DNA from 3 places in the Ensifer sp. Root142 genome. Region 2 is predicted to be linked to each of the others. Evidence: riboswitches for the same ligand, from Rfam matches in the RefSeq annotation. Region 2 holds a riboswitch; each other region holds the start of a gene.
What was found. Region 2 has a riboswitch for thiamine pyrophosphate ahead of thiB (thiamine ABC transporter substrate binding subunit). Riboswitches for the same ligand answer to the same signal wherever they lie in the genome.
Positions count from the first base shown of each region.

Region 1 (3,270 bases), on a different contig from region 2:
CGAACAGCTCGATACACTTCAAAGGATATTCGATCGCATTTGCTTCGAAACGAGGATCCCGCGCCAAGACATCCGCGCTGGCCGCCTCGCAAAATTCCTGATGGATGAATTTAGGTTCGGCAATACGGATGAGTTGGCGTTAACAGAGTGCGGTCGCTGGTTCTGTAGGCGGGCGAGCCCAACACGTCGAATTCAGAGCGAACAGCAACCGACCAGTATGCTGCACTAGGCGATGTGTTGCTCAACACCGCAGAGTGACGCGCTGCCCCACTCTCGGCCCTCGACTGGGATCACACTACGCCAGGCATACTCCGGTCAGCGTGGCCGCGCAACGGCCACGCCGTCATCGAGATGCCCCAGAGACAGCTGAAAATATTCCGGATCCGAGGCCCGATCCGATATGCATGTGCTCGTTAATTCAGCGCCGGCGTCGGTCCCCAGACCTCGCGATAGAATCGGAAGTCGGCACGTTCATGTCCGTGCTGCGAGCAGCAGGCGACGGGACTTATCGAGACCAAACATGTCGCCATAGCGATCGAGCGCGACCATGACGGAGGTGAAGTTGCTTGCATTGACCGCCCTTTCGCGGCCGAGCGAATTTTCTGCACAGATATGGCGCCATTCGGATTCCTTTTTATTGGATGCTGGCCATTTTCCGACCGGGCTTGCACCGTGAACCACTCAAAAACGGGGGAAACTCATGGCTCCAGGACGGCGCCCTACTGAGGAGAAATGGTCGAACTGCATGAATCGCCGTGGCTCTCATCGCCTCGGGCGCGCCCGCGCAGGCGGACACGACGGTGTGCTTGGGAAATGTGTGTCACTTCCAGGAACGGCACCAACCATGAAAGGTCTCTGAGCGACATCAATGAAGAAGCGAGAAAGGAATCGCTTGAGAACATTCGAGACCATTGATTGTTGTGGGGCAGACGATGCCTCCACTTGCCTGAGAGCAAAACTCACGCTGCAGCGCCTTTTCTACTAAACGCATGCTCCTTGATGCCTTCCCGCCGCTAGACGAGCGCGAGGCCCGCCGCATTGATGCGCCGGCTCATGTTGCTCCTCTCGGCGCGATACGCGTTGAGTCTAAGGTATGTGGATGACGCTTTAGCCCCGTTGGAAATAGACTAACAACGCTTGACAAAGCACGGCATTGGCCGTTCAACTCGGTTCATTCACCAGGGGAGTCCCGACAAGGGGCTGAGATATTGCTGGGCGGATCGGCTCTTTCGACCGCAGCGCAATGACCCGTTGAACCTGATCCAGTTCATGCTGGCGTAGGGACGGTGGGAACGACGGCAGTTGCGACAGCTCCTTTGCGATCGCGTGGACGTGTCTCTATCTTTCCAGCGCCAAGATCTGGGTCTCCAAACGTCAAGGTTGGAGCCGACCAATGGTTTTTTCAGATGTCGTACACGAGCCAAACCGCGGACATAGACGGCAACATCGACGCCCGTTAGCGGTGCGGCGCATGGATGAATGGCCCTACAGCTCCGGCCAGGTAACAGCTCGAACGGCTGCCAAATGAGGCAGGTGCTGATCAACGGAGCGGGTGTCGTCGGCCTTGTCACCTCATACGAACTGGCGCGACGCGGCATTGAGGTCGACGTCTTCGAACGTTCAAAACGGATTGGCGCCGGCGCATCCTGGTTTGCCGGCGGCATGCTGGCGCCCTGGTGTGAGCGCGAAAGTGCCGACGAGAAAGTCGAACGCGTCGGCGCGACAGCCATCGAGTGGTGGAAGACGGCGCTGCCCGACAAGGTCGTGCAAGAGGGGACACTTGTCGTCGCCGCCGCGCGCGATACACGCGAGCTCGATCGCTTCGCGGCGCGAACCAAAGGGCACAGATGGCTTGATGCCGACCAGATAGCCGAACTGGAACCCGATCTCGCCGGCCGTTTTTCTCGTGCACTCCACTTCCCGAGGGAAGCGCATCTCGATCCGAGAGAGGCGCTGTCTTCACTCCATGACACATTAATGGCCATGGGGGTGCGTTTTCATTTCGGCCAGGCGACCGATGCCACCGTCGATCGCCGTGTCGATTCGCATATTGACTGCACAGGCCCTGCCAGGCTCCCGGATGACGCAGCACTGCGGGGCGTGCGTGGCGAGATGCTCTATCTGCGCACCGGCGACATTCAACTGTCGCGTCCAGTGCGCTTCCTGCATCCTCGACACCCCATCTATGTCGTTCCACGCCGCCAGGGCGTCTTCATGGTCGGGGCAACAATGATAGAGAGCGAATTGTCCGGTCCTATCACTGCACGGTCGCTGATGGAGCTCTTAAACGCAGCCTACGCCCTGCACCCGGCCTTCGGCGAAGCGCAGATCACCGAAACCGGAACTGGCATTCGCCCCGCCTACCCCGACAATCTGCCAAGGATCACGAAAAGCGGTTCGATCTATTCCGTGAACGGTATGTATCGGCATGGTTTCCTGCTCTCGCCGGCTCTTGCGCACGACGTTGCCGAACTTCTGCTCAACCCGGACCACAGATCGGAGTTCTATGATGAACCTTAACGTCAATGGCGAAGAGCACGAGGTCGCCTGCTCGACGCTCGCCGAACTGATGGCTGCACTCGACTATGAAGGAAGCTGGCTGGCGACCGCTGTCAACGGCGAACTCGTTCACGCGGCCGACCGCGATCGATGGCGCTTAGGCGATCATGATCGCATCGAAATTCTCTCGCCCATGAAAGGTGGCTGACCATGCTGCAAGTCTACGACACGGAAATCACCTCCCGACTGCTCCTGGGCACAGCGGGCTATCCATCTCCAGCCGTGCTTTCGGACGCGGTGCGGGCTTCAGGGACACAAATCATCACGGTCTCGTTGAGGAGAGAGACGGCCGGCGGCAAAGCCGGAGGTGCGTTTTTCGAACTGATCCGCGAGCTCGGGACGAAAATACTGCCGAACACCGCCGGCTGCCACACCACCAAGGAGGCGGTGCTCACTGCTAAGATGGCGCGCGAGGTTTTCAAGACGAACTGGATCAAGCTCGAAGTGATCGGCAATCACGACACATTGCAGCCGGATGTGTTCGCGCTGGTCGAAGCCGCACAGATCCTTTCAAACGAAGGCTTCGAGATCTTTCCCTATACGACCGACGATCTGGTCGTTGCCGAGCGCCTGCTGGAGGCTGGCTGCCGCGTGTTGATGCCCTGGTGTGCTCCGATCGGCAGTGCCATGGGGCCACAAAACCTGTCCGCCTTGAGGTCGATGCGCGCACACTTCCCGGACGTGCCTCTGATTGTCGATGCGGGCATCGGC
Region 1 covers NZ_LMFK01000026.1:30,734-34,003, reverse strand. Annotated here, with positions in the region: gene ASD52_RS23665 (hypothetical protein) at 1-229, shown strand, start outside; TPP riboswitch at 1,171-1,302, shown strand; gene thiO (glycine oxidase ThiO) at 1,525-2,520, shown strand; gene thiS (sulfur carrier protein ThiS) at 2,510-2,707, shown strand; gene ASD52_RS23645 (thiazole synthase) at 2,710-3,270, shown strand, end outside.
Region 1: linked by a shared signal. The riboswitch ahead of thiO (glycine oxidase ThiO) and the one ahead of thiB (thiamine ABC transporter substrate binding subunit) in region 2 are both predicted to bind thiamine pyrophosphate.

Region 2 (3,270 bases):
GGTCGCTGCGTGATCCTCCGAGCGCGCCGGCAAAGATCAAGGCTTCGGCGCCACGCGACAGCGCCGCCTCGACAGCGATTTCGCCATCGGTCGCAGCCTTGGCGGCGGGATAGGGCTCGCGCGGGACATCGGCAAATTCCGCGAGCAGCGCCTCCTCGGTCGAATCGAAATCGCCCACCCAGACGTCGGGGGTCACGGATAGCACCCGCGCATGCCGCATGCCGCCATCGGCCGCAACGAAGCGGCTGCCTGCGAGCTGGCGCGCAAGGCGATCGGTCGGGGTCAGTGCACCGCCGAGCAGAATGGTGAAGGTGGATCGGGCCATGGCAAAGCCCATAGCGCAAAGGCACGGGCAAGGAAAAGCAAGAAAACCGAACAAGGGCGCGATCCGGCGATTTTGCGTCCTCGTTGTCAGTGATCTTCGGGCAAGGTATCGGGAAACAGCATCTCCGCATAGATCCCGGGGTTGGAATCGGGGATCTCGATGGCGCCGACCGTGCGTCGGTAGAATTCGGCCGGGCCGACGCCGCCGATGATGGCGTAACCGTAGCCTGCGTCACGCATCGCCGTCAGGCTCACGCGCAAGAGCGCCTCGCCGATCCCCGTCCGCGCATGGCCTCGTCGACGCCCGTCGGCCCGAAGAAACCGAGCGCTGTGACATCGTGGCAGGCAAAGCCGACGATCCGGTCCTCGAACACCGCGATGTGCATGCACGTCGGCGTCGATCTGAAGGCCGCCTCCGCCTCGCCCGCCCAGCCGGAGCCAAATGTCTGCTCGATCCAGGGAACAACAAGCTTCGTTCGGGTGCCATTGCGCGGTGAATGCCGATACCGTCAGCAAGCGGTGATCTCGCTTGTGCCGGCAGTGCATAAAGGCGAACGAGCATGTCAGTCATCGCAGGCTCCTTCGGCGTCTGCAAACTCTGCCGACGATTTTACCCCATGCGCCGCGGCGCGAAAATGCGGGGCGGGCGCTTTTGCCGTCCTCAAACTTCGCTTGCCATCAAACCGGCTCGGCGGTAAATCTCTACCCGCTCTAACGGGGTGCCTTCCGACCGCATGGCGGCCGAAGGCTGAGAGGCGTTGAACGCCAACCCGCGGAACCTGATCCGGCTCATACCGGCGGAGGGATTAGACGCGATCGGATCGATACGCCCTTTTCCCATGCAACATCATTTTTAGGGAGAGGTGCCTGCCATGTCCAATTCATCGCAACTCAAGGTTCTTAGCCGGCTAGCGCTTGCCGCGACGGCAGGACTTGTCTTCGCGGCCAATGCCGTTGCTGCCGACAAGACGCTGACCGTCTACACCTATGAAAGCTTCATCACCGAATGGGGGCCGGGTGCCAAGGTCGCCGAAGCTTTCGAGAAGACCTGCGAATGCAAGGTCACCTATGTCGGCGTCGCCGATGGCGTCGAGCTTCTGACCCGCCTCAAGCTCGAAGGCGCGGCCTCCAAGGCCGACATCGTGCTCGGCCTCGATACAAACCTCGTCGCCGAGGCCAAGGCCACCGGCTTCTTCGCGCCGCACGGCATCGAGCCTGCCAACGTCAAGGTACCCGGCGACTTCACCGACGACACCTTCCTTCCCTATGACTACGGCCATTTCGCCGTCGTCTACGACACCCAGACCTTGAAGACGCCGCCGAAGAGCCTGAAGGAACTGGTCGAAGGCGACGCCTCTCAGAAGATCGTCATCGAGGATCCGCGCACCTCGACGCCGGGCCTCGGTCTGCTTCTCTGGGTCAAGGCCGTCTATGGCGACGAAGCCGGCGCCGCCTGGGCCAAGCTCAAGGACAGGGTACTGACCGTAACGCCGGGCTGGTCGGAAGCCTATGGCCTCTTCACCAAGGGCGAAGCGCCGATGGTGCTTTCCTACACCACGTCGCCCGCCTACCACATGGTGGCGGAAAACACCGACCGCTACCAGGCGGCCGAATTCTCGGAAGGTCACTACATCCAGATCGAAGTTGCCGGCATGACCAAGAGCGCCAAGGAGCCGGAGCTTGCCAAGCAGTTTCTCGCCTTCATGACCGGCCCGGAGTTCCAGTCGATCATTCCGACGACCAACTGGATGATGCCGGTCGCGGCGACCAAGGAGCCGCTGCCGGAGGCTTTTAGCAAGCTGGTCAATCCGGAGAAGACTTTCCTGCTGCCGTCGGAAGAGGTGGCGGCGAACCGCAAGGCCTGGATCGACGAATGGCTGGCCGCCATTAGCAAGAACTGAGGCGCATTTGTTCGCGCCTGCCGAAAATCGCATCACGATGACCGCCGGGACTTTAAGTCTCGGCGGTATCCTGCTGTTTGTCGGCCTGGCGATTGCAGCCCTTTTGCTCCAGAGCGGTGACTTCGGCAACAGCGTGCTGTTCGATGCCTATATCTGGCGGGTAACGCGCTTCACCTTGCTGCAGGCGAGCCTTTCGACGCTGCTTTCCGTTGTTCTTGCCATCCCGATCGCACGGGCGCTTGCGCGCCGGCCGAGCTTTCCCGGCCGCGTCTGGGTTCTGCGGGTGATGGCCCTGCCGCTCGGCCTGCCCGTGCTTGTCGGCGCGCTCGGGCTGATCGAGATCTGGGGCCGGCAGGGCGCGCTCAACACCGCCCTCGCCGGCCTCGGGCTGCAGCAGCCGATCAGCATCTACGGCCTTTTCGGCATCCTGCTCGCCCACGTCTTCTTCAACATGCCGCTTATCGCACGTCTCTTTCTCGCCGGGCTCGAGCGCATCCCTTCGGAATACTGGAGAACCGCCGCCAATCTCGGCATGCCGCCAGCCGCACTCTTCCGCTTTGTCGAGTGGCCGGTCCTTCGGGGATTGCTGCCAGGTGCTGCCGGCCTCGTCTTCATGCTCTGCGCCACCAGCTTCACGCTGGTGCTGACGCTCGGCGGCGGGCCTGCCGCCAGCACCATCGAGGTCGCGATCTACCAGGCGCTGCGCTTCGATTTCGACCCGCCGCGGGCGATCGCCCTGTCCGCCCTACAGATCGTCATGACCGGAGCCCTGCTCCTGGCTCTAACGCGTGTCGCGACCGAACCTGCACAAAGCGCAACCGCGGGCAAAATCTCCAGACGCTATGATGCAGGAACCGGCCTCTCCCGGACGTCCGACGCCGGCTGGATCCTGTTCTCGCTGCTCTTCATCGGCGCACCGCTGATCGCCGTCGTCGGTTCCGGCCTGCGTGCGGATCTGGTGAAGCTTGCCGGCGACCCGACCGTGCATCGTGCTCTCGTCACCAGCATTGTCATCGCCGTCCTCTCGGCATTCTTTTGCGTCACC
Region 2 covers NZ_LMFK01000046.1:254,170-257,439, forward strand. Annotated here, with positions in the region: gene ASD52_RS31695 (thiamine diphosphokinase) at 1-325, opposite strand, end outside; partial or broken gene ASD52_RS31700 (GNAT family N-acetyltransferase) at 412-895, opposite strand; TPP riboswitch at 1,030-1,147, shown strand; gene thiB (thiamine ABC transporter substrate binding subunit) at 1,197-2,225, shown strand; gene thiP (thiamine/thiamine pyrophosphate ABC transporter permease ThiP) at 2,257-3,270, shown strand, end outside.

Region 3 (3,270 bases), on a different contig from region 2:
CAGAGCGCACGCCGCGCCTTGGAAAAACGCCGGCTGGTGATGGAAAACCGCGCGCTGAAACGCGCAGCCGAAGTCGCCGGTGAGAGCCTGCCGCTGATTGGCCAGACACCGGTCATGGAACGGCTGCGCCAGACCTTGCGGCATATCGCCGACACCGACGTGGATGTGCTTGTTGCCGGCGAAACCGGCAGCGGCAAGGAGGTGGTGGCGACGCTGCTGCACAATTGGAGCCGGCGCCGCAACGGCAACTTCGTGGCGCTGAACTGCGGCGCACTGCCGGAAACGGTAATCGAGAGCGAGCTTTTCGGCCACGAGCCCGGCGCCTTCACCGGTGCCCTGAAGAAGCGCGTCGGCCGTATCGAGCATGCGAGCGGCGGCACGCTTTTCCTCGATGAGATCGAGGCGATGCCGCCGGCAACGCAGGTCAAGATGCTGCGAGTGCTTGAAGCCCGTGAGATCACGCCGCTTGGCACCAATATCGTGCGCCCCGTCGATATTCGGGTCATCGCCGCGGCCAAGATCGACCTCGGCGACCCGGCCCAGCGGGGCGATTTTCGCGAGGATCTCTATTTCCGGCTGAACGTCGTCACCCTGTCGATCCCGCCGCTGCGCGAACGCCGGGACGATATCCCCCTTCTCTTCTCGCATTTCCTGACGCGGGCAGCCGAGCGTTTCAAGCGCGACGTGCCGACGCTTTCGCTGGCCGTCAGCCACTATCTGAGGTCTCATTCCTGGCCGGGCAATGTGCGCGAGCTCTCGCACTTCGCCGAGCGCGTTGCCCTTGGCGTCGAAGGTTCGCTCGGCCAACCGATTGCCGCGGCGCCGACCAGTGCCGGCCTGCCCGAGCGGATCGAGCGCTACGAGGCGGAAATTCTGAAAGAAGCGCTGCGGGCGCAGCACGGCGACGTCAAGGCGACGATCGAAGCGCTCGGCATTCCGCGCAAGACCTTCTATGACAAGCTGCAGCGGCACGGCATCAACCGTGCGGATTATGCCGATCGCCGGGGATCAGAGAAGTCCGGCCGCTAGCGCATTTCCAGGAAAAGTGCGGAGCGGTTTTCCGTCAGGAAATGCGTAAAAACGAAAAGAACGAGCGTGCCCGCGGCTTCGTCTCATCCGGAAACGCTCTACCGGGCAATCAACAGGCCTGACACGCAACCTTCGGATTAACGCTTGACGGCGCATCCGGATCGATGGCTATCTCTAGGCATTCACCAGGGGGGTCCCGTCAAGGGGCTGAGATACTGCTGGGCGGATCGGCTTTGCCGACCGAGGCGCAGTGACCCGTTGAACCTGATCCAGTTCATACTGGCGTAGGGACGGTGCAGACATTGACGCCACGATTCCGTCATTCGCGCGGAATTTCAGGCAAACATGTCTTTTCCTTCCGGCTTCAGAACTGGGTCTCCAACCGCAAACTTGGAGCCTCATCATGAATATTGCCACCAAAACCGCAGAACTCTCGGTCACAAAAGGCCCGCTTCCCGCCTCGAAAAAGGTCTACAAGCCAGGCACGATCCATCCCGACATCCGCGTTCCCATGCGCGAAATCACCCTGCACCCGACGTCGGGCGAGCCGCCGGTCACCGTCTACGACGCCTCCGGTCCCTACACCGTAGAAGATGCCAACATCCGCATCGAGGACGGTTTGCCACGACCGCGCCGCAACTGGATCATCGCTCGCGGTGATGTCGAAGCCTATGACGGACGCGACGTGCGGCCGGAAGACAACGGCTTTGCCTCCGGCGACCGGCTGACGCCGACCTTTCCCTTCCGCCACGCGCCCTTGCGCGCGACCGGGCGGCGCGCGGTGACGCAGCTTGCCTATGCGCGGGCCGGCATCATCACGCCCGAGATGGAGTTCGTCGCCATCCGCGAGAACCTTGGCCGCGACGCTGCACGCGTCACGCTACGCGACGGCGAAAGCTTTGGTGCCCATATCCCCGATCACGTCACCCCCGAATTCGTCCGCCAGGAGATCGCCAGCGGTCGCGCCGTGCTTCCGGCCAACATCAACCACCCGGAGTCCGAGCCGATGATCATCGGCCGGAATTTCCTGGTGAAGATCAATGCCAATATCGGCAACTCCGCCGTCACTTCGTCGATGGCCGAGGAAGTGGAGAAGATGGTCTGGGCGACCCGCTGGGGCGCAGACACGGTCATGGACCTGTCGACCGGCCGCAACATTCACAACATCCGCGAATGGATCATCCGCAACTCGCCCGTGCCGATCGGCACCGTGCCGCTCTACCAGGCGCTGGAAAAGGTCAACGGCATCGCCGAGGATCTGAGCTGGGAAGTCTATCGCGATACGCTGATCGAGCAGGCGGAACAGGGGGTCGACTACTTCACCATCCATGCCGGTGTCCGGCTGCACTATATCCCGCTGACGGTCGACCGGGTCACCGGCATCGTCTCGCGCGGCGGCTCGATCATGGCGAAATGGTGCCTGCACCACCACAAGGAGAGCTTTCTCTACGAGCACTTCGAAGAGATCTGCGACATCTGCCGCGCCTATGACGTCTCGTTTTCGCTCGGCGACGGCCTGCGTCCGGGGTCGATCGCCGATGCCAATGACGCGGCGCAATTTGCCGAACTGGAAACGCTGGGCGAGCTGACGAAGATCGCCTGGGCGAAAGACTGCCAGGTGATGATCGAGGGGCCTGGCCACGTGCCGATGCACAAGATCAAGGAAAACATGGACAAGCAGCTCGCTGTCTGTGGCGAGGCGCCGTTCTATACGCTTGGGCCCCTGACGACCGACATCGCCCCGGGCTACGACCACATCACCTCGGGCATCGGTGCCGCGATGATCGGCTGGTTCGGCACGGCCATGCTCTGCTATGTGACACCGAAGGAACATCTGGGGCTTCCCGACCGCAACGACGTCAAGGTGGGCGTCATCACCTACAAGATCGCGGCCCATGCCGCCGATCTCGCCAAGGGGCACCCGGCGGCCCGCACGCGCGACGACGCCCTGTCGCGCGCCCGCTTCGAGTTCCGCTGGGAGGACCAGTTCAACCTGTCGCTCGATCCGGAAACCGCCCGCTCCTTCCACGACGAAACCTTGCCGAAGGAGGCGCACAAGGTCGCGCATTTTTGCTCCATGTGCGGGCCGAAGTTCTGCTCGATGCGGATCTCGCACGACATCCGCGCCGAGGCGCAGAAGGAAGGGTTTCAAGCGATGGCGGCCAAGTATCGTGAAGGTGGCGACCTCTATATGCCGGTCGACAGCGAGGCAGAAGTTCGGGGATAACGATCACGCCAGAA
Region 3 covers NZ_LMFK01000001.1:694,471-697,740, reverse strand. Annotated here, with positions in the region: gene ASD52_RS03365 (sigma-54 dependent transcriptional regulator) at 1-1,029, shown strand, start outside; TPP riboswitch at 1,207-1,338, shown strand; gene thiC (phosphomethylpyrimidine synthase ThiC) at 1,433-3,256, shown strand.
Region 3: linked by a shared signal. The riboswitch ahead of thiC (phosphomethylpyrimidine synthase ThiC) and the one ahead of thiB (thiamine ABC transporter substrate binding subunit) in region 2 are both predicted to bind thiamine pyrophosphate.